Sphaerotilus montanus: one gene and its partner. The protein of the gene in region 1 binds, or shares a complex with, the protein of each later gene. Links are inferred from orthologs where the notes say so. Each region holds a gene or a part of one and is shown on either strand. Other genes may lie near its edges.

Region 1 (9,942 bases):
GTAATTGATGGCGTGGTCGGCCCCCAGGTCCAGGCACGCCTGGCACTTGGCGTCGCTGCCGGCCGTGGCGATCACCGCCGCGCCCAGCGCCTTGGCCATCTGGATGGCTGTGACACCGATGCCGCTCGTGCCGCCCTGGATGAGCAGGGTTTCGCCCGCCTGCAGTCCGGCACGCATGAAGACGTTGGACCACACGGTGAAGCAGGTCTCGGGCAGGCTGGCGGCCTCGATGTCGCTCAGGCCGTCCGGCACCGGCAGGCACTGCACCGCCGGCGTCACGCACAACTCGGCGTAGCCACCACCCGGCGTCAGCGCGCAGACACGCTGCCCGACCGACAGACCGGCGGCGGCCATCGCCTCGGCATCACCCGACACGATGACCCCGGCCACTTCCAGCCCCGGCAGGTCCGACGCTCCCGGCGGCGGCGGATAGGCGCCCATCCGCTGCAGCACGTCCGGGCGGTTGATGCCGCTGGCGGTGACACGGATCAGCACCTCGCCAGCGCCGGGTACCGGATCCGCGCGATCGACCAGCGTCAGCACGTCCGGAGCACCCGGGCGAGAGATTTCAATGGCTTTCATGCGCGGACTCCTCCGGACGGACAGGGATCAGGACTGCGACGGCTCCGAACCGGCGTCCGGTGCAGCCACCGGAGCGGACGCTTCCGGCGCAGCAGCAGGCTGCTCGCTGCGCGGCGGGCGCTCGCTGCGCTCACGGCGCGGACCACGGTCGCCACGGTCATTGCGGTCCCCGAACTCGCGGCGCGGCGCACGCTCGAAGCGCTCTTCTTCCATGCCTTCCGGACGCTCCAGCAGCGCCTTCATCGACAGCTTGATGCGGCCCTTCTCGTCCGTCTCCAGCACCTTGACCTTGACGATCTGGCCTTCGGTCAGGAAATCGGTGACCTTCTCGACGCGCTGGTGGGCGATCTGGCTGATGTGCAGCAGGCCGTCCTTGCCCGGCAGCACGTTGACCAGTGCACCGAAGTCCAGGATCTTGACGACCGGGCCTTCGTAGACCTTGCCGATCTCGGCTTCGGCGGTGATGTCGGCGATGCGCTTCTTGGCGACGTCGGCCTTGGCGCTGTCGGTCGAGGCGATCGTGATCGTGCCGTCTTCGTCGATGTTGATCTGGCAGCCGGTCTCTTCGGTCAGCGCACGGATGACGGAGCCACCCTTGCCGATGACGTCACGGATCTTTTCCGGGTTGATCTTCATCGTGTACAGGCGCGGCGCGAAGTCGGAGACCTCGGTGTTGGCCGTGCCCATGGCTTCCACCATCTTGCCCAGGATGTGCAGACGCGCTTCCTTGGCCTGCGCCAGGGCGACCTGCATGATTTCCTTGGTGATGCCCTGGATCTTGATGTCCATCTGCAGGGCGGTCACGCCGGTGGTGGTGCCCGCGACCTTGAAGTCCATGTCGCCGAGGTGGTCCTCGTCACCCAGGATGTCGGTCAGCACCGCGAAGCGGTTGCCATCCTTGATCAGGCCCATGGCGATGCCGGCGACGTGCGCCTTCATCGGCACGCCGGCATCCATCAGCGCCAGGCAGCCGCCGCAGACGGAGGCCATCGACGAGGAGCCGTTGGACTCGGTGATCTCGGAGACGACGCGGATCGTGTAGGCGAAGTCTTCGCGGTTCGGCAGCAGCGGCACCAGGGCGCGCTTGGCCAGACGGCCGTGGCCGGTTTCGCGGCGCTTCGGCGTGCCCATGCGGCCGGCTTCGCCGGTGGCGAAGGGGGGCATGTTGTAGTGGAACAGGAAGGTGTCGCGGAAATCGCCGGCCAGCGCGTCGATGCGCTGCGCGTCCTGGTCGGTGCCGAGGGTGGCGACGACGAGGGCCTGCGTTTCACCACGGGTGAACAGCGCCGAGCCGTGGGTGCGCGGCAGCACGCCGTTGCGGATCTCGATCGGACGCACGGTGCGGGTGTCGCGGCCGTCGATGCGCGGCTCGCCGGCGAGGATCTGGCCACGCACGGTCCTGGCTTCGATCTCGAACAGCAGGTTGTCGATTTCGACACCGTCGAACTCGATGCCGTCGGCCTTCAGCGCGGCCTTGACTTCGGCGTAGGCGGCGCGGCAGGCGTCGGTACGGGCCTGCTTGGAGCGGATCTGGTAGGCAGCTTCGATCTTGGCCAGACCGAATTCGGCGACCTTGGCGATCAGCGGCTCGTTCTTGGCCGGAGCCTGCCACGTCCATTCCGGCTTGCCGGCGTCACGCACCAGCTCGTTGATCGCAGCGATGGCGACCTTGGCCTGCTCGTGGCCGTACACGATGCCGCCCAGCATCACTTCTTCGGTGAGCTGCTGCGCTTCGGATTCGACCATCAGCACGGCGGCTTCGGTGCCGGCGACCACCAGGTCCAGCTGCGACTGCTTGAGCTGCGTCGGGCCCGGATTCAGGACGTATTCACCGTTGATGTAACCCACGCGGGCTGCACCCACCGGGCCGTTGAACGGGATGCCGGAGATGGCCAGCGCAGCGCTTGATCCGATCAGCGCGGCGATGTCGGCCGAGGCTTCCGGGTTCAGCGACAGGACGTGGATGACGACCTGGACTTCGTTGTAGAAGCCTTCCGGGAACAGCGGGCGCAGCGGGCGGTCGATCAGGCGGCTGGTCAGCACTTCCAGCTCGCTCGGCTTGGCTTCGCGCTTGAAGAAGCTGCCCGGGATCTTGCCGGCAGCGTAGGTCTTCTCGATGTAGTCGACCGTCAGCGGGAAGAAGTCCTGGCCCGGCTTGGCTTCCTTGCGGGCGACCACGGTGGCGAGCACCACGGTGTCGTCCATGTTGACGATGACAGCGCCACTGGCCTGGCGGGCGATTTCGCCGGTTTCCAGGGTGACGGTGTGCTGACCCCATTGGAAGGTCTTGGTGACTTTGTTGAACAGGCTCATGGAATGCTTTCTTCTGGTAGGTGGCCGGTCACCGCGGCGGGATGCCATTCCATCCGGACCCGCCACCTGCACAGCAGGATCGGATCGGGATGGAATGACACAGCAGCGCCCACGCGTGGCCGTAAAAACAAAGAGCCTGTGCTGGAGGGTCCAGACAGGCTCTTCACATGCATGCAGCGATTACTTGCGCAGGCCCAGCTTCTGGATCAGCGAGGTGTAACGGTCAGCGTCACGGTCCTTCAGGTAGTCCAGCAGCTTGCGGCGGCGGCTGACCATGCGCAGCAGACCGCGACGACCGTGGTGGTCCTTCTTGTGGGTCTTGAAGTGCGGGGTCAGGTGGTTGATGCGGGCGGTCAGCAGGGCGACCTGGACTTCCGGCGATCCGGTGTCGGCGACGCCGCGGGCGTTGGCGGCAACAACTTCTGCCTTGTTGATTTCGGACATGTCAAATTTCCTTCGGTTTCGAGGTTCACTTGCGGCCGTGGGGGAAACCGCCCCGCGCCGTGCACGCGCCGATGCGCGTTCCTCCGCCACCAGAAACGGCAGCGAAGCCTGCGATTATAGCGCCAAGGCGCGCGCCAGCCGATCCACCCCCTGAAGCAGCCGCTGCGGCTGGCGCGAGGCAAAGCACCAGCGCAGCCAGCCCTCGGCCTCGTCACCGAAGGCGGTGCCCGGCGCCAGACCCAGACCGTGGTCGGTCACCAGCCGCCTGGCGAGCGAGAGTGCATCGCGCTCGCCATCGATGCGCAGGAAAGCGTACATCGCGCCGGGCGGTGTGGCCACCTCGACCCGCGGCAGGGTCTGCAGCGCGGCGACCAGCGTGTCGCGGCACACCCGCAGCCGCGCCTGCAAGGCCGGTACCGACACCGGCGCATCGGCCAGCGCCGCCAGCCCTGCGCGCTGCACGAACACCGGCGTGCAAGAGGTATTGAATTCGATCAGCTTGCCGAGCTGCTCGATGAGTGCGGCCGGCGCGACCAGATTGCCCAGCCGCCACCCTGTCATCAGGAAGGATTTCGAGAAGCTGTGTACGACGACCAGCCGGTCCTCCGGATCGGCCAGATCGAGAAAGCTCGGCGCACAGACCACCTGCCCGGGCCGGGGCACGGCGTCCGGGTAATAAAGACGCTCGTAGACCTCGTCCGACACGATCCAGGTGCCCGTGCGGCGGCAGTGGTCGAGGATGACCTGCTGCTCGGCGCGGGTCAGCGTCCAGCCGGTCGGGTTGTTCGGCGCATTGAGCACCAGCACGCGCGTGGCCGGCGTCACCGCCGCCAGCAGCTCGTCCAGGTCGAGTCGCCACGCACCGGCTTCGGCGCGCAGGCTCACCCGGCGCACACGGGCGCCCATGATCGCGGGCTGCGCCGTCAGGTTCGGCCACACCGGCACGACCACGACCACCTCGTCGCCCGGATCGACCAGCGCCTGCTGCGCCAGCATCAGCGCACTCACGCCGGACGACGTCACCGCGATGCGCTCCACGCCCACCGGCCGGTGCAGCGCCGAGATGTAGCCCGACAGCGCCTCGCGCAGCGCCGGCAGGCCGAGGTTGTGGGCATAGAAGGTCTCGCCCGCCTCGATCGACGTCACGGCCGCGTCGCGCACGCCCATGGGCGTGATCTCGTCGCTTTCGCCGAACCAGAAGGCCAGCACATCGCTGCGGCCCAGGCCGGCATTGGCCACTTCACGGATGCGAGAAGCCGGCAGATCGGCAATCACCTGACGCATGAACACCCCACTGTGGACACAGAGCAGATCCGCAAGGATCAGAGGGGAGCCATCTTGCACGAATGCGGCTGCGCCGTCTGCTCGGCGGTCAGGTAACGAACAGTGCGGAAGCCGTAGCCGGAGCCCTCGACATCGAAGCGCACGCCCTCGGTGCCAGCCTTCTGCATCGTGCTGACGTAGAGCGGCTGCAGGAACTGGTGGTCCCCGGCGCGCATCTGGCCGGCCCCCAGGCCACCCAGCGCCTTGCCATCGAAGCGCGCACCGGACAGCGCCTTGGCGACCGCCGCGGCATCGGTGGCGTGCGCACGCTCCATCGCCTGCGCGAGCATCTCGACCATGGCCTGCATGCGCACGTGCAGGTAGTCGTCCTCCGGCTTGGGGAAGCGCTGGTGGAAGCTGGTGACGAGCGCGTCGGATGCCTTGCCACCCGCGTTCGGATGCCACTCGGCCACGGCCACCACGCGCCCCACGCCGGCATCACCCAGCGCGCCCGGCACGCCCAGCGCGTTGCCGTAGAAGGTGTAGAACTTGCCCTCGAAGCCGACATCGCGCGCCGCCTTGACCAGCAGCGTCAGGTCGTTGCCCCAGTTGCCGGTGACGACGGCCTGCGCGCCACTGGCCTTGATCTTGGTCGCGTAGGGCAGGAAATCCTTGACGCGCCCGACCGGGTGCAGCTCTTCGCCGACGACCTGGATGTCCGGACGCTTGGCCACGATCATCGCCCTGCCCTGGCGCACGACGTGCTGGCCGAAGCTGTAGTCCTGGCCGATCAGGTAGACACGCTTGAGCGCGGTGTCCTGCTGCAGCACGTCGGTGAGCGCGGCCAGGCGCATGTCGGCGTGGGCATCGAAGCGGAAGTGCCACGGACTGCACTTCTCGTTGGTCAGCGAGGGCTCGACGGCGGAGTAGTTGAGGAACACGGCGCGGCGCTGGGGTTCGCGGTCGTTGTGCTTGTTGAGCGCGTCGATCAGCGCAGCGGCGGTGGCGGAGCTGTTGCCCTGCAGCACGACACCGATCTGCTGGTCGACCGCGCTCTTCAGCATGGTCAGCGCCTCCTCGGTGTTGCCCTTGCTGTCGAGACGGACCAGTTCAAGCGGCCGATTGCCACCGGGCAACTTCACGCCGCCACGGGCATTCACCCGCTCGATCGCCCAGTTGAGGTTGCGCGCCACCGCTTCGCCGGCGTTGGCAAACGGGCCGGACAGGCCTTCGATGAGACCCAGACGGATCGGATCGGCCGCCTGGGCCGCCGACGCACCCAGCGCCAGCGCGCCCGACAAGGCCAGGAAAGAAAGGGAGAACGGGGTATTTTTCATGGATTTTGAATTATGCATTACAAAATCCAGCCCAACGCCGCGTTCAGACCGTGGACAGATCCCAGCGCGGACGCACGTCGAAGGCGTACTCCCGGCTCGCCTGCGCCCGGCCGCTCTGCAGCCGCATGGCACCGGCCAGCGCGATCATGGCGCCGTTGTCGGTGCACAGGTGCAGCTCCGGGTAGTGCACGCGCACCCCGCGGCGGCGGCACTGCGCGTCAAGCTGCGCCCGCAGCCGCCGATTCGCCCCCACCCCGCCCGCGACCACCATCCGCTTCAGCCCGGTCTGCTTCAGCGCCAGCAGCGACTTGGCCACCAGCACATCGACGATCGCCGCCTGCGTCGAGGCGGCCAGATCGGCACGGGCCTGCGCGGCATCCTCCGCAGCGGGATCGAGCTTGTTCAGCTGCGTCCAGACGGCGGTCTTCAGGCCCGCGAACGAGAAGTCCAGCAGGTCACCGCGCATCAGCGGCCGCGGCAGCTTGAACGCGGCGTCATCGCCCTGCTCGGCCAGCTTCGCCAGCGCCGGCCCACCCGGATAGCCGAGCCCGAGCATCTTGGCCGTCTTGTCGAAGGCCTCGCCGGCCGCGTCATCGATGGTCTCGCCGAGCATCGTGTAGTGCCCGACCCCGTCGACCCGCATGAGCTGCGTGTGGCCACCCGACACCAGCAGCGCCACGAACGGGAACTGCGGCGGATCCACCGAGAGGAAGGGCGACAGCAGATGCCCTTCCAGGTGGTGCACGCCCAGCACCGGCCGGTCCAGCGCCATGCCCAGCGCACAGGCCATGCCGGTGCCCACCAGCAGCGCGCCGGCCAGCCCTGGCCCCTGCGTGTAGGCGACGACATCCACGGCGTCCAGACCGAGTCCGGCGCCGCTCAGCGTCTCGCGCAGCAGCGGCACGACGCGGCGGATGTGGTCGCGCGAGGCCAGCTCCGGCACCACGCCGCCATAGGCCTGGTGCATGTCGATCTGGCTGTGCAGCGCCTGGGCCAGCAGCCGCGGCGGCGCCGCTCCGCCCACCCCCTCGGGCAATTCGACCAGCGCGATGCCGGTCTCGTCGCACGAGGATTCGATGCCCAGCACCCTCAGCGGCCCGCTCACGCGCGTCTCCCCGCCCAGACCCAGATGCCCATGCCCGCGACCACCATCGGCACGCACAGCCACTGGCCCATGCTCAGGTTCAGCGCCAGCAGCCCGAGGAAGCTGTCTGGTTCGCGGAAGTATTCGGCGATGAAACGGAATGCGCCATACCCGATCAGGAACAGCCCCGACACCCGGCCCCAGACCACCGAGCCATCCGGCCGAGAATGTGCAGAGCGGGTGCGCCCGTAAAACCACAGGATCACGAACAGCAGCAACCCTTCGAGCAGGAACTGGTAGACCTGGGACGGATGGCGCGCGATCTCGCTGCCCGACTGCGGGAACACCATGGCCCACGGCACGCTGGCATCCGCAGCGCGGCCCCAGAGTTCGCCGTTGATGAAATTGCCGACACGCCCGCAGGCGAGCCCGGTCGGCACGCACGGCGCCACCAGATCCGTGACCTCGAAGAAACGCTTCTTGCGCACCCACGCGAACACGGCCATCGCTGCGATCACGCCCAGCAGCCCCCCGTGGAAGGCCATGCCCCCCTTCCAGACCGCGAAGATCTCGCCCGGGTTGGCCAGGTAGTACGCGGGCTTGTAGAACAGCACGTAGCCGAGACGCCCGCCCAGGATCACGCCCATGACACCGTAGAAGAGCAGATCTTCGACCTCGCGTGGCGTCCATCCGCCCGCGGCGTACGGTGGCTGGCGGATGCGGCGGGTGGCCAGCCAGTAGAACAGGCCGAAGGCGGCCAGATAGGTCAGGCCATACCAGTGGATCTGGAGGAAGCCCAGGTTCAGAGCGACTGGGTCGAATTGGGGATGCACCAGCATCGGCGGCACTCCATGAGTGGGAAACAGGTGCGGATTGTCGCTGCTGCGCCAGCCCGGCGCGGCAAGGGTGCGGGATCGGGGCCGACTTCAGCGGCGGCGCGGCAACGGCGTCTTGCGACCCAGCGCGTCGATGGTGTTGCGCCGGCGCTGGTCGCGGTGCGCATCCTCGCGCTTCTGGCGGGCGCGGGCCGTGAACCCGAGGGCATCGGACACCGACCACCAGACGATCGCCATCCCGAACGGCGCCAGCACCGTCCACCACGACCACTGGGCCACCGGACCGATCTCCAGCCACTTCAGCAGCAGCCCCACCACACCCAACCACACCAGCGCCATTCGACTACCCCTCGGCATCCGTCCATCACGAAATGCATGCCCGCCGAGGATACCCCGACGGCCTCTGCCTGGCGTTGCAGGCGGATCGACAAGGTCAACGCAGGCGCCTCTAGAATCGTTCTCCAGTGGGCATTCACACCACCACTTTCAACAGAAACGGAACCTTTCCACCATGAAGCCGCTGCTTGCACTCGCCGCCCTGGCCATCGCCACCTTGTCCGGCCCGGTCTTCGCCAACGCCGAACTGGCACAGAAGAAAAACTGCATGGCCTGCCACGCCATCGACAAGAAGGTCGTCGGTCCGGGCTACAAGGACATCGCGGCAAAGTATGCGGGCCAGAAGGACGCCGTCGCCAGGCTGGCCGAGAAGGTCATCAAGGGGGGATCGGGCGCCTGGGGGCAGATCCCGATGCCGGCAAATGCCGTGACGCCAGACGAGGCCAAGACGCTGGTGACCTGGGTACTGAGCCAGAAGTAAGTTCAGCGCAATCAGTCAGCGCAAAACAAAAAGCCCCGACGGATCGGGGCTTTTTTCATGGCCCGAAGGCCAGCATGGTCCGGTCAGGCCGGATCAGTACGCCTGGCCGAGCTGGCTCAGGATGGTCGGGTTTTCCAGCGTGCTGGTGTCCTGGGTGATCTCTTCGCCCTTGGCCAGCGAGCGCAGCAGGCGGCGCATGATCTTGCCCGAGCGGGTCTTGGGCAGGTTCTCGCCGAAGCGGATGTCCTTCGGCTTGGCGATCGGACCGATCTCCTTGCCGACGTGGTCACGCAGCTGCTTGGCGATGGCCTTGGCCTCGTCACCGACCGGCAGCGGACGCTTCAGCACGACGAACGCGCACACGGCCTCGCCGGTCGTGTCGTCCGGACGGCCGACCACGGCGGCTTCGGCCACCAGTTCGGTGCAACTCACCAGCGCGGACTCGATTTCCATCGTGCCCATGCGGTGGCCCGAGACATTCAGCACGTCGTCGATGCGGCCAGTGATGGTGAAGTAGCCGGTCTTGGCGTCGCGGATCGCGCCGTCGCCTGCCAGGTAGTACTTGCCCTGGAAGTCGGCCGGGTAGTAGCTCTTCACGAAGCGCTCGCCGTCACCCCAGATGGTGCGGATCATCGACGGCCACGGCTTCTTGACGACGAGGATGCCGCCCTGCCCGTTCGGCACGTCCTTGCCGGTCTCGTCCACGATCGCGGCCTGGATGCCCGGGAACGGCAGCGTGCAGGAACCCGGCACCATCGGCGTGACGCCCGGCAGCGGGGTGATCATGTGGCCGCCGGTCTCGGTCTGCCAGAAGGTGTCGGCGATCGGGCAACGGCTGCCGCCGACGTGCTTGTAGTACCACTCCCAGGCGGCCGGGTTGATCGGCTCGCCCACCGAACCCAGCAGGCGCAGGCTCGTCAGGTCATAGCTCTTCGGATGCACGGCGTCGTTGGCTTCGGCGGCCTTGATCAGCGAGCGGATCGCGGTCGGCGCGGTGTAGAAGATCGAGACCTTGTGGTCCTGGATCATCTTCCAGAAGCGGCCGGCGTCCGGGTAGGTCGGCACGCCTTCGAACACGATCTCGGTACCGCCGAGGGCGAGCGGGCCGTAGGTGATGTAGGTGTGGCCCGTGACCCAGCCGATGTCGGCCGTGCACCAGAACACGTCATCGGCCTTCAGGTCGAAGGTCCACTTGGTGGTCAGCGCAGCGTGCAGCAGATAGCCGCCGGTGGAGTGCTGGACACCCTTGGGCTTGCCGGTCGAGCC
Region 2 (10,553 bases), 2.5 Mb from region 1 along the record:
CATGGCGGGTCTGCAGCTCGGCGAGCTGGTCGGACAGGTGCGCAGCGCGGCTGGTCTCCGTGTTGAGCAGCATGATGCGCGATTCATAGGCCGTCTGCAGCGCGTCCAGGCGCCCTTGCAGCGACTCGACCTCGGCACCCAGCCCCTGGCGCGCAGCGTGGTGTTCATCGACGCTGCTGCTCAGCGCCAGCGCGCGGGCGCTGGTCTGGCCGTGCTCGATGTCCAGCGCATCCAGACGGGCCTGCAGCGCCGCCTGCTCCGCGCCAGCGGTTTCGAGCGCCTGCGCATGCGCGGTGCGCTGCGCCGCGAGGGCAGCGTCGGCACGGGCACGGTCGTCGCGGTACTGGGTCTGCAGCGCAGCCAGCTCCGCGGCATGGCGGCGTTGCTGGCAGATGCGGTTCAGCAGAAGGCCGAGTCCGAGGCCGGCCAGGCAGGCCAGCAGGAGGTACAGCCACAACTGGCTCAACAGGTACATGGTGATCTCTCCGCAGTGTTTGCAGGTTCGGGTGTGGGTCGTCGGCGTGCCGCCGGAACTCAGGGCGCCTTGGACGCCAGGTGGAACTCGATGCGGCGGTTGCGCTCGTGGGCCTCGGGTGTCGTGCCCTGGTCCAGCAGGCGGTCCTCGCCAAAGCCCTGAGCCTGCAGCCGGCTGGTCGGCACACCGCGCTTGACCAGCGCATCGACGACGGCCTGCGCGCGGCGCTGCGACAGGCGCAGGTTCGCGGCGGCATCGCCCTGGGCATCGGTGTGGCCATCGACGCGCATGCGGGCCTGCGGGCAGCGCATGGACAACTGGTGCAGCGACTCCAGCAGGGGCACGCTGGACGGGTCCAGCTCGGCCGACGCCAGCTTGAAGCGGATCTGCCGGGCTTCCAGCACCTTGGCCATCGCCACCTGGCAGTCCGCGGCGGTCAGCGGACCGGAAGCCGCCACCGGCGGACGAGAGGCCGCGGCCACCACCGGTGCAGCGGCCGGCGCCGGCGCGGACACCTGCGGCAGCGTCAGCGCGGGCGAGGACTGGCCGTCTTCCAGCCGGGCGAACACGCCGGGCACCCCCATCATCGGCAGCAGCGTGACGCTGGCCGCCGCGTAGGCCGCCGCGCGCTGGGCGGGCGATGGCGCGTCACCGACGATGCGGCCGACCTCGTTGTCGATCTTCAGACTCGCCCACGGGAACCCCGCAGCACCGAGCACCTGGGCTGCGTCCGCTTCCGTGCGCTGGCGCACGGCGTCCGCCTTGGCATCTCCACGCCCGATCAGCATCCAGGCCAGCAGGGCCAGACCGGCCAGGCCCAGCATGGTGCAGACCGGGCAGCTCAACCATCGCCTCGACATCGCTTCTCCTCCTCGCCGTTCGAGCGATCACGGCCCACCCGGACCGGGTCACTGCACAGGCACCTGTGTTCGTAATGCCGAGTAATGTATCGGTACCTGTGACTTCTTTAACATCCTTTCGGAGAGGATCGGGGTAACCGATAAGCTTGGGTACTATGTAGAACCCAGCACCGCAGGCAGCACGCCGCGCAGCGCGTTGCACACCGCCAGCGCCTGCGCGCGTCCCAGATCGGCCGGCCAGAGCACGCGCTCGGACACCAGCCAGACCGGATCCACCATCAGCGCGGACCGCATCACCCCCGGCAGCACGCCAGCCGACAGCGGCGGCGTGGTCCAGCGCCCGTCCAGCCGGACCAGCAGCGTGCTGCGCCCCCCTTCGGTCAGCGCGCCGTCGGCGTTGACGAACAGCCGGTCGAAGGCCCCGACCGCTTCGGCGTCGCGCACGGCGGCGTCGTAGGCGGTGCGCAGGGACGTCTTGTGGCCCAGCAGCGCCGACTCCTGCAGGGGAACCCGGCCCGTCGGACCAAGCAGGCGCACCGGCCCTTCGGGCAAGGGCACCAGCGCCCCGCTGCGACAGGACACCCGCCCGTCACGGGACAGATCGACCCGCAGGCGGAACACCTGCGCCGGGTCCGCCGGGAAGGTCTGCAACACCTCGTCCACCGCGGCCTGCACCGCCGACGCCGAAGCGCTGAACCCGAGTGCCGCCGCGCTGCCCAGCAAGCGCGCCAGATGGGCCTCGAAGCGGCACACCCGCCGGCCCTCGACGCGCAGCGTCTCGAACAGCGTGAAGCCGGGGTCGGTGCGGGTCAGGAAGCGGACCTTGTGCCGGCACTCCGCGGCCTCCGACGCCGCCTCCGAGTCCAGCACGATGCCGCCGCCCACGCCCAGCGTCACCGCCCGCGTGCCGTCCCGCGGATCGCCGGCGCCCATCTCCAGCGTGCGGATCGCCACCGACAGGCAGAAATTGCCCATTGACCGGCCCGCGGCGCGGTCGGCGGCGTCCGGCGCATCCAGCCAGCCGATCGCGCCGGTGTAGAGGCCGCGGGGCGAGGATTCCAGCCGGCCGATGACCGACATCGTCTGGCGCTTGGGCGCGCCGGTGATCGAGCCGCAGGGGAACAGCGCCCGCAGCACCGCGGGGAACTCGGTGGCGGGCGGCAGATCGGCCTCGACGGTCGAGGTCATCTGGAACACCGTCCGGTACGGCTCGACCTGGAACAACTGCGGCACGCGCACGCTGCCCACCGTCGCCAGCCGGCCGAGGTCGTTGCGCAGCAGGTCGACGATCATCAGGTTCTCGGCGCGGTTCTTCACGTCGCGGGCCAGCCAGTCGGCGCTGGCCTGGTCGGCGGCCGGGTCAGCGTGGCGCGGCGCGGTGCCCTTCATCGGGCGGGTGACGAGGTGCCCCGCCTGGTGGCGCACGAACAGCTCCGGCGAGCACGACAGCACCCAGCGGTCCTGCGGCAAGGCGATCAGCGCGCCGAACGGCACCGGCTGCGCCGCCCGCAAGCGCCGGTACAGCGCCAGGGGTGAGCCGACGCTGCGGCCGCGCAGGCGCTGCGTGTGGTTGACCTGGTAGGTCTCGCCCGCGCGGATGCGGGCGTGGATCTCGTCGATCGCGGCGGTGTAGGTCGCCTCGTCATCGTCTGGCGTCAGGCCGAACACGCCGGCAGCCGAGGGAACCGGCGTGCCGTCCTGCTGCGCCAGCCAGGCATCCACCGCATCGCGTGTGAGCCGCGCGCAGTGCGCGAAACGCAGCAGCCGCAGGCTGCCGGGCGGCGCGGCCAGCCCGGCCAGGCGCACGCCCCATTCGTAGTCGGCCAGCAGCACCAGGTGCACGCCCTGCGCCAGATCGGCCGCGGCGGCCGACCAGACCGTGTCCAGCTCGGCCGGGTCCGCACAGCGGTGTTCCCCGAGCCAGCCGGTGTACAGCCGGCTCACCGCCCGGTCGGCAGGGGCGCTGGCATCGTCCAGCAGGGCGAAGACCGGAGCAGGCGAAGGAGCGGTCGAGAGCGGATCAAGCATGGTCGGACAGGCAGACGGACAGTGGCACAGGGTGCGGATGATGCGGTGCAAGCAAAAACGCCGCCGGGCACAAGGCCGGGCGGCGTTTTGTAGGGCGGAGTGCCGAAGCACCCCGCTGGCACGGGGAGCACGTTGGCCGATCAGGCCTCGGCGGACTCCGAGTTGGTGGTTTCGAACGGCAGTTGCAGTCCGGCCAGATCGCGGCGCGTCTCGACCAGGATCAGCGGGCCTTCATCGACCACGACCACCGGACGCGGCTCGCGCGGCTGGCGCACCGGGGCCGGCGTGCTGGCAATGGCGTCCTGCACGGCGCGGACCTTGTCGGTGTCGCTGTTGATCCACTCCAGTCCGGCGCTGCGGGCGACCGCGGCCAGCTCGTCGAGCTGCAGGACGTAGGCGGCGGGTGCCGCGACGACCGCAGCAGCGGCGGCGGGCGCCACCACTGCAGGCGCCTGGACCACGACCTCCGGAACCGCTTCGGCCACGGGAGCAGCCACCGGCTCGGCGACCTGGGCCACCGCGGGCGCCTCCGCCACCGGCGCAGCATCCGCCTCGACCGCATCGGTCACCACCGCAGCCGCAACGGCTGCTGCTGCGGCCACGACGGGGGCAGCGACCTCGGTGGCGACGGGTGCAACGTCGGCCTCGGCAGCCGCATCGGCCTGCGCCTCTTCGCGGTTGCGACCACCACGGCCACGGCGACGGCGGCGACCTTCCTCACGGCCCTCCTCGGTCGACTCGTCCGCACGCGCTTCGACACCAGCGGCAGCCTCGGCGGCCACCGGCTCGGCGGCGGGAGCCGCCTCGGTGCTCACCGCAGCGGCAACGTCACCCGCTTCGGCTTCGGCCTCGACACCGTTTTCACCCACGCGGGCTTCATCGCGGTCACGGCGACCACGGCCACCACGGCGGCGGCGGCGGCCTTCGCGCTCGGCCTGGGCCGCAGCGCTCTCGCCTTCCGGTGCCGGGGACGCGGTGTCCTCGAACCCGGGTTGCACGTCCTCGACGGCCAGCGCGGCCACTTCGGGCGCGGGGCGGCGCTCGCGCGGCGGGCGACCACCGCTCGGCAGTTCGGCGCCGGCCTCGGCCGGGCGGCGGTCCTGCGAACGGTCACCGCGTCCACCGCGGCCCCCTTCGGGGCGGGCCTCGGCCGGCGCACGTTCAGCCGGGCGTTCACCGTTGCGCTCGGCCGCTTCGGGCTTGGCGCGCTCACCACCACGCTCGCCACGGCGCCCGTCACGGCGATTGCCGTCGCGGCCACCCTCACGTCCACCTTCGCGGCCACCGCGGCGTTCGCCACGGCCGTCCGCCTTGTCAGCGGGCTTGTCGGTCTTCGCTTCCACCGGCGCTTCGACCACCGGAGCCACCGGCGCGGCCACCGGGGCGACCGGTGCCGGCGCCGGCGCAACGCCGAACAGACGCTTCATCCAGCCGAAGAAGCCGGTGCCGGCGGCCACGGCTTCCGGAGCAGGCGCAGGGGCCACCGGGGCAGGCGCGGCCACGGGGGCCGGTGCGGCAGCGACCGGAGCCGGTGCGGCTTCGGCCTTCGGTACAGCGACCGGAGCCGGCTGGTCAGGCAGCACGCCGCGGATCATCGGCGCCTGCTTGGGCTTGATGTTCTTCTCGCGGCGCGTGATGCCGACGTCCTCTTCCGGCTCTTCCACCATCGAGTAGCTCGATTGCAGATTCTCCAGACGCGGATCGTCGTGGCGCAGGCGCTCCAGCTTGTAGTTCGGCGTGTCGAGGTGCTTGTTCGGCACCAGCATCACCGTCACACGCTGCTTCATCTCGATCTTGGTGATCTCGGGGCGCTTCTCGTTCAGCAGGAAGCTGGCCACCTCGACCGGCACCTGGACGTGGACCGCCGCCGTGCCTTCCTTCATCGACTCTTCCTGGATGATGCGCAGCGTCTGCAGCGCGGAAGACTCGGTGTCGCGGATGTGGCCGGTGCCGTTGCAGCGCGGGCAGGTGATGTGGCTGCCCTCGGACAGCGCCGGGCGCAGGCGCTGGCGGCTCATCTCCAGCAGGCCGAACTTGCTGATGGTCGAGAACTGCACGCGGGCGCGGTCGTAGCGCAGCGCGTCGCGCAGGCGGGTCTCGACCTCGCGGCGGTTCTTCGACTCTTCCATGTCGATGAAGTCCACCACCAGCAGACCACCCAGGTCGCGCAGACGCGCCTGGCGGGCGATCTCGTCGGCGGCTTCGAGGTTGGTGCGGGTCGCAGTCTCCTCGATGTCACCGCCACGGGTGGCGCGGGCCGAGTTGACGTCGATCGACACCAGCGCTTCGGTGTGGTCGATCACGATCGCGCCGCCGGACGGCAGGTGCACCGTGCGGCTGAACGCGGTCTCGATCTGGTGCTCGATCTGGAAGCGGCTGAACAGCGGCGCGTCGTCGCGGTAGCGCTTCACGCGGTTGGCCGTCTCGGGCATGACATGCAGCATGAACTGCTTGGCCTGCTCGTAGATGTCGTCCGTGTCGATCAGGATCTCGCCGATGTCGGAGGTGAAGTAGTCGCGGATGGCGCGGATCACCAGCGACGATTCCTGGTAGATCAGGAAGGCGCCCTTGCCGCCCCGGGACGCGTCATCGATCGCGGTCCAGAGCTTGAGCATGTAGTTCAGGTCCCACTGCAGCTCGGGGGCGGTGCGTCCGATGCCGGCGGTGCGGGCGATCAGGCTCATGCCCTTCGGGTATTCGAGCTGTTCGAGGTTCTCCTTCAGCTCCTCGCGGTCCTCGCCCTCGATGCGGCGCGACACGCCACCACCCCGCGGGTTGTTGGGCATCAGCACGAGGTAGCGGCCGGCCAGCGAGACAAACGTCGTCAGGGCCGCGCCCTTGTTGCCGCGCTCTTCCTTCTCGACCTGGACCAGCAGTTCCTGGCCTTCGCGGATGGCGTCCTGGATGCGCGCCGAGCGCACGTCGGTGCCTTCGCGGAAGTAGCTGCGGGCGATTTCCTTGAAGGGGAGGAAGCCGTGGCGGTCTTCGCCGTAGTCGACGAAACAGGCTTCCAGCGAAGGCTCGACGCGGGTGACGACGGCCTTGTAGATGTTGCCCTTGCGCTGTTCGCGCCCTTCGATCTCGGTTTCGAAGTCGATCAGTTTCTGACCGTCAACGATGGCCAGGCGGCGCTCTTCGGGCTGCGTGGCATTGATCAGCATGCGTTTCATGCGTGTCTCTCCTCATGATTCATGTCTTCATGAGATGCACGAGACCGCGCCGCGGAGCCGGGAAGGAATCGCCCTGGACTGCGCGCAACGGACACCGGCAGATGCCGGCGCCCTCAGCAGCGCAGCGTTGGCGCGTGCGTCGACCGTGATGCCGGGGCAGGAAACGCAGTGTCGCCGTGGTGTCGGCCTCCGGGCCGGCAGGGCACGGGTCCGCCATCCGACGCACACGCGCTGGCGTGCGACTCCGACCGGGGACGACAGTCACCAGGGGTCGGGTCGGGAAGCGGAAACTCGAAATCGTTCATGCGACGGCGTCGGTGGTCGGACGCGGGCGACAGCCCCTTTCGGAAGCTGCCGCCGAAAACCTTGTGTCGGGGCTCTTTCAGCGTGGTCTCTTGCATGCTGCCGGTCCATCCGCACACTCACCTTGGGAGTGCACACCATGCGCCAGGCAACACGCTGCATCAGCGTCTGGACCCGGCCCGCACCCACCTCAGGTGTCGCGTGCCAGTCCGACCACCCTGCACCGGGGGCTGCTTCTCAGTGCCCGCTAAACTCAGGCAAATCAAACACTTACAGCGCAATCGTGGTCCAACGCATTATAGGGGCAAAGCCCAGCCGGCCCGGCTCCGGAAAAGCCGGCCCGAAACCAGCCACGCGCAAGCCTGTGAACGCGGGAGTACCCGTGCCTCGGCCACCCGTTCCGCCAGCGCCCGCACCTGCGGTCGCACCGGTCGCGCCGCAGGTGCGCCACCTGCTGGTCGATGACGACAGCGCCGGTCAGCGGCTCGACAACTTCCTGCTGCGCGAACTCAAGGGCGCACCCAAGACCCTCGTCTACCGGATCATCCGCAGCGGCGAGGTGCGCATCAACAAGGGCCGCGCCCATGCCGATTCGCGTGTCGAGGCCGGCGATGACGTGCGTGTGCCGCCGCTGCGCCTGAGCGAGCCGACGGTGTCGACCGCGCCGCCGCGCGAGTTCCCGGTCCGCTTCGAGGACGAGCACCTGCTGGTGATCGACAAGCCGGCGGGCGTGGCCGTGCACGGCGGCTCGGGCGTGAGCCACGGCGTGATCGAGCAGTTGCGCCGGGCGCGGCCGCAGGCGAAGTTCCTCGAACTGGTGCACCGGCTGGACCGCGAGACCTCGGGCCTGCTGCTGATCGCCAAGAAGCGCAGCGCCCTGACCGCCCTGCAGGACCAGTTCCGCCAGCGCGAGACCGGCAAGACCTACGCCGCGCTGGTGATCGGCGCCTGGCCGGCCGCGCGCAAGGTGGTCGATGTGGCGCTGCACAAGTACCTGGATGCCGCGGGCGAGCGCCGCGTGCGCGCGGTCGAGGCGGACCACCCGGACGGGCGCCGCTCGGTCTCGCTCGTGCGCATCGCGCAGACCTACGCGGACTGCACGCTGCTGGACGTGACCATCAAGACCGGCCGCACGCACCAGATCCGCGTCCACCTGCTGAACGAAGGCCATGCCATCGTCGGCGACGACAAGTACGGCGACTTCGCGCTCAACAAGGCGCTGGCCCGCGGCGACGCGCCGGCCGCGCCGGGCTGCCGCTTCGAGCGCATGTTCCTGCACGCCCGCCGTCTCGCCTTCGACCACCCCGCCACGGGCGAGCGCATCGAGCTGGAAGCGCCGCTGCCGCCCGAATGCACCGCCCTGCTGTCCCACCTGCGTCCCGCCGCTAAACCTGCCGCTGCTCCAGCCCCCGCGCCATGACCGACACCACCGCCTTCCGCCCGCGCCAGTACGACCTCATCGTCTTCGACTGGGACGGCACGCTCTATGACTCGACCGCGCTGATCGTGCGCGCCATCCAGGCCGCGTGCCGGGACCTGGGCGTGGCCGTGCCGAGCGACGAAGCGGCGTCCTACGTCATCGGCCTCGGGCTGCAGGATGCGCTGATGCACGCCGTCCCCGGCCTGAGCCCCGACCGCTACCCCGAACTCGGCCGCCGCTACCGCCAGCACTACTTCAAGGACCACGAGGACGTCACGCTCTTCAGTGGCGTGCCCGATCTGCTGGCCGATCTGCGCCAGCGCCAGCACTGGCTGGCCGTGGCCACCGGCAAGAACCGGCAGGGCCTGAACGACGCGCTGCGCCTGTCCGGTCTGGCCCCGCTGTTCGACGCCACCCGCACCGCCGACGAGACCCGCTCCAAGCCGCACCCGCAGATGCTGCACGAGCTGATGCGCGAGTTCGGCGTCGAGCCCGAGCGCACGCTGATGATCGGCGACACCACGCACGACCTGCAGCTCGCCGCCAACGCCGGCGCGCACAGCGTGGCCGTCACCTATGGCGCGCACGAGCACGCGCCGCTGCGGGAGCTGGGACCGCGGCATGTGGCGCATTCGGTGGCGGAACTGCGCGCGTGGCTCGGGACGCACGCATGAGCGACCAGGCCAGCGCCATCCCCCTGTGCGCCTCCGCCGACCTCGCCGACGGCGGCCGGGCCCATGTCTTCGACCTGCTCGAATACGGCCAGCCCGCGCGCGGCTTCGTGCTGCGCCACGGCGGAAAGGTGGTCGGCTATCTCAACCAGTGCGCCCACGTGCCGGCCGAGATGGACTGGAAGGAGGGGCAGTTCCTCGACGACAGCGGCCAGTGGATCCTCTGTTCCATCCACGGGGCGGCCTACGAGCCGGCCTCGGGCTACTGCGTGGGCGGGCCGTGCCGGGGCAAGCGGCTCAAGGCGCTGCGGGTGGACGAGCACGACGGACAGGTGTCTTGGTATCCTTCTGTCACCTTGACGCCGGCGTTCGGCGACTGAAGATTCCATGACCCAGCCAGACGACACTCCCTCCACAGCCCCCTCCGCTGCACCGGCCTCCACGCCCGCCACGCCGGTGGCCCCGGCCGCCTCCCGCGGCGCCTTCGACCACGTGATGGAGCAGTTCGCGCGCGACTACCTGCGCGACCGGCGCAGTTCGCGGCGCTGGAGCCTGTTCTTCCGGCTCGGCTGGCTGGGTCTGGGCCTGTTCGCGGCCTGGACGGTCTACAGCGAGAACCGGCACAACAGCGCCCCGACCGGACCGCACACCGCACTGGTCGATCTGCGCGGCGAGATCGCCTCGGGCGGCGAGGCCAGTGCCGAAGTGCTGCTGTCGGGCCTGAAGGACGCCTTCGAGGACGTCGGTGCCCAGGCCGTGGTGCTGCGCATCAACTCGCCTGGCGGCAGCCCGGTGCAGGCGGGCATCGTCTACGACGAACTGCGCCGCCTGAAGGAAAAGCACCACAAGAAGGTCTATGCGGTGGTCGAGGAAAGCGCGGCCTCGGGCGCGTACTACATCGCCGTCGCAGCCGACGAGATCTACGTCGACAAGGCCTCCATCGTCGGCTCGATCGGTGTGCTGATGGACGGCTTCGGCTTCGAGGAAGTCATGAAGAAGGTCGGTGTCGAACGCCGCCTGCTGACCGCCGGCAGCAACAAGGGGATGCTCGACCCGTTCTCGCCGCTCGACGAGAAGCAGCGTGGCTACGCCCAGACCATGCTCGACCAGATCCACCGCCAGTTCATCGACACGGTGAAGGAAGGCCGAGGCAAGCGCCTGAAGGAAACGCCGGAGACCTTCTCCGGCCTGTTCTGGAGCGGCGAGGAAGCCATCAAGATGGGGCTGGCCGACGGCATCGGCAACCTCGACTACGTCGCCCGCGAGGTGATCAAGGCCGAGGACATCATCGACTACACGACCAAGGAAAACGTCGCCGAGCGGCTGGCCAAGCGCTTCGGCGCGTCGCTGGGCGAAGGCGCCGTGCGGGCGCTGCGCGCGCTGCCGGCGGTGCATTGAGGGCGCGGCACGCTGCACAGGGTGCGCGCAGCCAGGCACGGCCCGCTCAGCCCACCAGCAGACCCCGCTGCTCGATGAACGACACCACCTCGGCCAGCCCGTCGCGGGTCTTGAGATTGGTCATGACAAACGCCCGATTTGGTCGCATGCGCACCGTATCGGTGCGCATGACATCCAGATTTGCCCCGACATGGGGCGCCAGGTCGGTCTTGTTGATCACGAACAGGT

The links.
Region 2: the proteins of pnp (region 1) and BDD16_RS04535 are in contact, whole or in part, in a cryo-EM structure (PDB 9QH0), measured with the Escherichia coli proteins. The link is inferred for Sphaerotilus montanus from one-to-one orthologs.

What each region holds. Positions count from the first base shown.
Region 1 is NZ_JACCFH010000001.1:3,498,921-3,508,862, reverse strand. What follows is about bases 253-3,243. They hold pnp (polyribonucleotide nucleotidyltransferase), read right to left. Parts: upstream 2,896-3,243; coding sequence 610-2,895; downstream 253-609. Other genes in these bases: rpsO (30S ribosomal protein S15), read right to left, coding at 3,076-3,243; BDD16_RS15965 (NAD(P)H-quinone oxidoreductase), read right to left, coding at 253-582. Outside these bases: more of BDD16_RS15965, read right to left, coding at 1-252; more of rpsO, read right to left, coding at 3,244-3,339; BDD16_RS15950 (pyridoxal phosphate-dependent aminotransferase), read right to left, coding at 3,454-4,623; BDD16_RS15945 (branched-chain amino acid ABC transporter substrate-binding protein), read right to left, coding at 4,662-5,939; tRNA (adenosine(37)-N6)-threonylcarbamoyltransferase complex transferase subunit TsaD, read right to left, coding at 5,983-7,044; lgt (prolipoprotein diacylglyceryl transferase), read right to left, coding at 7,041-7,862; BDD16_RS15930 (TIGR04438 family Trp-rich protein), read right to left, coding at 7,950-8,198; BDD16_RS15925 (c-type cytochrome), read left to right, coding at 8,371-8,676; acs (acetate--CoA ligase), read right to left, coding at 8,770-9,942. UniProt on the Escherichia coli protein: Involved in mRNA degradation. Catalyzes the phosphorolysis of single-stranded polyribonucleotides processively in the 3'- to 5'-direction. Also involved, along with RNase II, in tRNA processing.
Region 2 is NZ_JACCFH010000001.1:1,021,352-1,031,904, forward strand. What follows is about bases 3,304-6,905. They hold BDD16_RS04535 (Rne/Rng family ribonuclease), read right to left. Parts: upstream 6,534-6,905; coding sequence 3,504-6,533; downstream 3,304-3,503. Other genes in these bases: pabB (aminodeoxychorismate synthase component I), read right to left, coding at 3,304-3,363. In the rest of the region: BDD16_RS04520 (hypothetical protein), read right to left, coding at 1-475; BDD16_RS04525 (OmpA family protein), read right to left, coding at 535-1,335; more of pabB, read right to left, coding at 1,489-3,303; BDD16_RS04540 (RluA family pseudouridine synthase), read left to right, coding at 7,279-8,256; BDD16_RS04545 (HAD family hydrolase), read left to right, coding at 8,253-8,930; BDD16_RS04550 (Rieske (2Fe-2S) protein), read left to right, coding at 8,909-9,307; BDD16_RS04555 (S49 family peptidase), read left to right, coding at 9,315-10,325; urease accessory protein UreG, read right to left, coding at 10,372-10,553. UniProt on the Escherichia coli protein: Endoribonuclease that plays a central role in RNA processing and decay. Required for the maturation of 5S and 16S rRNAs and the majority of tRNAs. Also involved in the degradation of most mRNAs.